2 regions of the Mycoplasma sp. P36-A1 genome follow, and region 2 is predicted to be linked to the other one. Evidence: riboswitches for the same ligand, from Rfam matches in the RefSeq annotation. Region 2 holds a riboswitch; the other holds the start of a gene.
What was found. Region 2 has a riboswitch for thiamine pyrophosphate ahead of thiD (bifunctional hydroxymethylpyrimidine kinase/phosphomethylpyrimidine kinase). Riboswitches for the same ligand answer to the same signal wherever they lie in the genome.
Positions count from the first base shown of each region.

Region 1 (3,219 bases), 490 kb from region 2:
ATTTTGTGATCGATAATAATAATAGTTTTATTTTTATCGTGTTGTAGTTGTACTAATTTCTTGATCAGTAGTCTAGTTGTGTCAGGGTCAACATTGGCAAAAGGTTCATCTAACAACCAGACATCACTATCAAGTATATAATTACATGCTAAAGCAACTAACTGTTTTTGACCTCCAGATAAAGTTGAAAGCACTCTAGTTTGCAAATGGCAGATATTTACAAAGTTTAAAGCATTCATAACTTTATCTTTAATTAATAAGGGATCACAATTAATATTTTCTAAGCAAAATATTAGTTCATTTTCAACAGTATCCATACAAAACTGTAAATCAGGGTTTTGAAACATCAAAGATAAATAATGACATCTATCTTGATTATTTAATTCATATAAGTCAATATCATCAATAAAAACATTACCTTCAAATTTAATTGAAGATTTATTTAAAGAATTAGAAATGAAATGAAACAATGTAGATTTTCCACTTCCACTAACACCAGTAACTAGATTGAAAGAATTATTTTCAAATTCAAGATTTAATTTATTAAATAAAGTATATTCTTTAAATGATAAACTGAAATCTTTTATAACTAAAGACATTAGACTTCATTGTTGTTTATTTCATAGTTTTCTAAAACACCAGTCTTAGCTAATGCATCTACTAATTTTTTAACTAAAAATCCACTAAAAAACCAAGCTGAAATAAATCTAATTACAAAAATCGCAACTAACATTCCAATAGAGATACCTGTAAAATTAGAACGGAAGAATCCCCAAATAAAGCTTGTAATTGTTGCACCTAAAGCAGATATAGTAAAAGTTTTCATTGAATAACTTTTATATGAAGTTGCAAAGAAAGCTGCTTCAGAACCAATACCTTGAACTAAACCAGACACAAAAATAATTGGGCCATACATGTTTCCTAAAAAAACTTCAATTAAAGCTGCAAGCATTTCAGCTATTGTAGCAACTCCTGGTTTTCTAATAATATAAACAGCAAGTGTTGCCGCCATAAACCAAATTCCAAAAATAAATTCATTAGCTAAGATACCTAAACCAAGAGGTGTTAGTAAAACTCCTAAATAAATACCAATATGAACAGCTCCTAAATAAATAATTCCAAAAATAATTGAAATTAGACCAATCATAATTATGTCTTTTAATTCCCATTTATACATATTTTTCATTATAGAGTTTCTCCTTTTAAACTAGGACTGTTTACACTTAAAGTTGCTTCTAAAACATAGTGATTCAAGTTTTTAAAAGAATAACTTAAAACTTCATTGAAATAATCAAACATATCTTTAGCAGAACCAGTTAAAAGAGTTACATAGTGATCACTAGTAGGTTTTAAATTATATTTATTTGCAAGTTCTACAATATACATAATTTCTTTCATATAATCATTATCTCCAAAAACATAAAAAGAATACTTAGCATGTACTAGAAAAGAATCATCAGTTTTTACATCTAAATTATCCAGCTCATTTTCTTGAATAATAACATCAGCATCAACATCTCCAGGACAGCCTTTAGAAAAAGTTAATTCACAAACACTATGAATATCTTTGTGATAAGCATTAGTAAATAACTGCTTAGCAGTATGTACTACATAAGATTGACTTCCACGATACATTGTTGAAAATAAATCAGTTTTACTATAAACCTTACTTGAATCTACATCTTTAACAGCATCTAATATTATATTGACATAATCATTAGACATAGGATAATACGATAGACGGCAACCAGTAATATTAATATTACCAGTGCAACCACATTGTGCTTTGTTTTGCATTTTAATACCTCCAAAAAATTTATATACAAAAAAACCGTGCTTATTCCACTGAACAAAAACGGTTACGTGTTAAATCGTAATCACTTCCCTACGTTGGTACTAACCAAATCAGGTTCAAAGGGACAGGAAAAGACCATCTCAGCATTAAGCGCCCCTAGTGGAAAAGAATGTATTAAATTGTATGTAATAAATATAACACAAAAAAAGACTAGTAAAATAAAAATATCGTAAAATAATGGTTAACTAAAGTTTTTTTCAGGCTGAATTATGTATTACTACTATTATAGTTATATTCATAATTATGTTTTTAAAACAATTTTAATATTATATAAACTAAAAATTTAAATAAATAATGATTCAGCTACATAATCACATAAAACATAAGATAATAATATTTTACTAATTGTTTTATAATTACTTCTAGTAATAAATATAAAGATATGATAGAATAGAGAAGCTGAGTTAAAATTGCTTGGTAAAGTGTAAAACTTAATTCTACACTTAGGCTATAGATGGTTCATGTAATACTAAATTCTATATCTAACGATTAAAAGGTGTTTTTTTAGTGATGTTTACTTTCAATACTTATCTATAGTGGTATACTTATATTCAAAGTAAGACTAATTTCTACACACTGAAAATCATAGTAGTTTTGTAATTTTGTAATGTTGTAACACTAACTTCTACTATGTATGTATTCATTCATTCGATAGAATTTCGCTTATTTTGATATTAATTCGTTACGGTTTATTTCTTTATAAGTTTTGGCTTAAGTATTATACTTGAAGGTTCTATTTCACTAATTTTTAGTAATTGTAATATTTCATTGGTGTTATCAATAAAATATTTCATATAATTAATTGGTGATTTACCATTACAAGTTTCAACTGGATATGAATTAATATGTGAAAAGATTAGATCTAAATCTTCTTGTGATTTTAAGCCAAGATTATTTAGATCTTTTTCTTTTGGCAATATATATCGCAATGTTACATGGCCTCTTTCAACATTTGCTTTTTGATATGAAGCCATTGGATCACAATAAAATAATTTACTACCTAATTCTTCAATTTTATCAGTTGCATAAAATTCACTACCTCTATCTGTTAAAATCACCTGAAATATATTTTTATATAAGTCATCTCCAAGTAAAGACTTTAAATATTTTAGACCATTTACCATTGCTTCCATAGATTTTTCATTTTGATAGACCCCAATCATAATTTTGAATTTTCTAATATAAAAAGTCTGAATAAATGGACCAGTTGATATATTATTATATACTGTATCCATTTCTACTACAGAGGATGAAGCATGTTCCAATAAATATTTTTCAAAGTCATTAAACTTTCTGTTGGTTAAATAAGCTCTATTATTTCTTGGCTTTGATTTAATTTTTTTTACTTTTCTTGATACTTTACA
Region 1 is NZ_CP168083.1:1,312,917-1,316,135, reverse strand. Features, by position in the region: gene ACD762_RS06375 (ATP-binding cassette domain-containing protein) at 1-599, opposite strand, end outside; gene ACD762_RS06370 (ECF transporter S component) at 599-1,186, opposite strand; gene ACD762_RS06365 (YkoF family thiamine/hydroxymethylpyrimidine-binding protein) at 1,186-1,797, opposite strand; TPP riboswitch at 1,866-1,963, opposite strand; gene ACD762_RS06360 (IS30 family transposase) at 2,545-3,219, opposite strand, start outside.
Region 1: it holds a riboswitch for thiamine pyrophosphate, as region 2 does, so the genes downstream of both, ACD762_RS06365 (YkoF family thiamine/hydroxymethylpyrimidine-binding protein) here and thiD (bifunctional hydroxymethylpyrimidine kinase/phosphomethylpyrimidine kinase) in region 2, are expected to answer to the same signal.

Region 2 (3,219 bases):
TTATAAAAAATCCTAAAATGATAATACCTGGTGCACTTGCATCAGCTATAACATCAACATTAGGAGTATATTTAAACATTCAAGGAACTTCATTATCAGCAGGGTTTGGTACTTGTGGTTTAATAGGACCAATTACACATTTAAGTATAGTTGGATATAACCTAAATAACATTGTAACAACAATTATGGCATTTGCAGTTGCACCATTTATAGTAGCCTTAATACTAAATTATCTATTTAAATACAAATTAAAGCTAGTAACTAATCTAGACTATAAAGTAAATCTTTAATATTATAAAAAACTTAAATGTAAAGTCTATTATAATTTAACACAATATTGTATAATAAATATAAGAAGTACAAACAGGGAGGTAATTTATGTATACAGGAGTAGAAATTGATTTCATAGTAAAAGATAGTTTACAAGCCATCAAAATATATCAAAGCATTTTTGATGTAGAACTATTAGAGAAAACAAACTTAGAAGTAGGCTTAAACGAAGTAGTATTCAAAATATTTAACACAAGATTTCATATGTTAGACGAAAATGAAGAATACCATTTACATGCACCAAAACCAGATATTTATATGCCAATATGGTTTAATGTAGTCGTTTTAAATATAGAAGAAGTTCATAAAAAAGCACTAAGACTTGGATGTATTGAAATACAACCAATAAAAGAGATGAAAGAATATAAAGTAACTAACTCAATGTTTAAAGATGAATTTGGCTATTTATGGATGTTACATCAGATAAAAGAATAAAGATAATATCAAGACGCTTTAAAAAGCGTTTTTTTTATTACCTAGAGTGATATTAAAAATAATAAATCTAAATATTTTATGATAATTGTTACTAAAAAGTAAGAGTAACTTAAGAAAAAAATAAGGACTTTTAATTAATGAATTTGCTACTATATTATTAAGAAAAAGAAAGGAGATATAATAAGTAAAATTGATAAAAAGGAGAAATAAAATGAAATTTAAAAAAATATTTGCAATAGTATGCATATGCATTATCGCAACAGCATGTGGGCAAAAAAAAGCCGAAAAAAAAGCAGATACTAAAACAGAAACCAAAGCAGATGCAAAGGCTACAAGTCAAGAAGTAGCTTTTGATTCAGACAAAAACAAAAGTGATAACATTTTTAAAAGTAGTACATATTATGATGCTGTAATAAAAGAATTTAAAAAATTACCTGAAGAAAAAAAGGGATATTTTAGTGGAGAAAAAAATAAAATAGAAATAACAATAGGAAAGTATAAAGATAATATAGGATTAACATCAGTAGATTACATCGCTCCTAAAAAAGAAACAGCAGCCCTTTTAAAAGAAGTAAATACACTGCTTAAATCACAGACAATTAAAGAACTAACAGCAAAAGACATGGATAAAATAATTGCTGCAACAGGTAAAGAAACAATAATAAATGGTGTAACATTTACAACAGTTGCAAGCAAGAAAGCAGATACAGTACACATAAATGTATCAGCATTTAAAGAGTCTAAAAAATAAAATTCCTTATACTAATATTTACAAAGGCATATTCTAATGGTAAACTAATAATATATATAAAATGAATGCAGGGGAACGATTAATCGTTGAGAAGGTAAAACCTGACCCTTAGAACCTGATAGTTAACACTAGCGAAGGAAGCAGTAAATTAAAATTTAAGCTCCTTTTTGGAGCTTTTTATATTTAAAACAAAATAATTATGTTTGCAGGGGAACGATTGATCGTTGAGAAAGTTAAACTTGACCCTTTGAACCTGTTAGTTAACACTAGTGTAGGAAGCAAACCATTGAAAATATGATGGTGCTTTATACAGGGCATCATTTTTTATTTATATAGAAAGAAGGCATATTAATGAAACCAATATTAAGTATTGCAGGATCAGATTGCAGTGGCGGTGCTGGAATTCAGGCTGATATCAAAACCTTTTCAGCACATGAATTATTTGGAATGTCAGTGGTTTGTTCAGTAGTTGCAGAAAATACCCAGACAGTTTTGGATTATCAAGATATAAATATCGATATAATTAATAAACAAATAGAAGCGATATTTGAAGACTTAAGACCAGAAGCAGTCAAAATAGGAATGTTATCAAGTAAAGAAATTATGAATACAGTAGCTATAAAGTTAAAAGAATATCAGGCAAAAAATATAGTTGTTGATCCAGTAATGTTTGCTAAGAACGGAAGTGCTTTAATGGCAAGAGACAGTATAGAAACACTGAAAGCAGTAATACTGCCGATAGCTGATTTAATAACACCTAATATCCCCGAAGCAGAAGAAATTGCTCAAATGAAAATAGAAAATCATAAAGATATGGAAAAGGCAGCTAAAATAATAATAAATATGAAGGCAAAAGCAGTGTTAATAAAAGGTGGACACAGTAAAGAAGATGCTACAGATATCTTATATGATGGAAAAAATTTTTATTACTATAAAGCAGAAAGAATAAATACAAAAAATACGCATGGAACAGGATGTACTTATTCTTCAGCAATTGCATCTAATTTAGCAAAAGGATTATCTTTAAATGAAGCAGTTGCACAAGCAAAAAAATATGTAACAACTGCAATTAAACATTCACTTAATATTGGAAGTGGTCATGGACCAACAAACCACTTTTATAATTTATATCAAAATCAAAAGAAAGAAGACTAGAAAAATGAACCAATATACAAATAATTTAAAAAATGTAAAAGATATAAAACCATTAGTACACCATATTACAAACTATGTAAGTGTTAATGATTGTGCCAATATAACATTAAGCATAGGTGCTTCACCACTAATGGCAGATGATATAAAAGAAGTAGCACAAATAGTTAGCATTAGTTCAGTTTTAGTATTGAATATAGGTACACTTAACCAAAGAACAATCTTAGCAATGATAAAAGCAGGTGAAAGAGCTAATCAATTAGATATTCCTGTAGTACTAGATCCAGTAGGAGTAGGAGCATCAGAATTAAGAGATGAAGCAATATCTAGAATATTAAACAGAGTCAAAATAACAGTATTAAGAGGGAATATATCAGAAATAAGCTTTATTGCAGGATTAAATTCTAAAACAAAAGGTGTAGATGCATCAGAACAAGATATTAAAAGAAATGATAACAAAGTAGAGATAGCTAGAAACCTAGCAAAAAAATTAGACTGTATTGTAGCTATAACAGGAGAAATTGATGTAATAAGCAATAGTGAAAAAAGCA
Region 2 is NZ_CP168083.1:1,806,845-1,810,063, reverse strand. Features, by position in the region: gene ACD762_RS08780 (PTS sugar transporter subunit IIC) at 1-290, shown strand, start outside; gene ACD762_RS08775 (VOC family protein) at 379-765, shown strand; gene ACD762_RS08770 (hypothetical protein) at 977-1,516, shown strand; TPP riboswitch at 1,576-1,673, shown strand; TPP riboswitch at 1,714-1,811, shown strand; gene thiD (bifunctional hydroxymethylpyrimidine kinase/phosphomethylpyrimidine kinase) at 1,868-2,671, shown strand; gene thiM (hydroxyethylthiazole kinase) at 2,616-3,219, shown strand, end outside.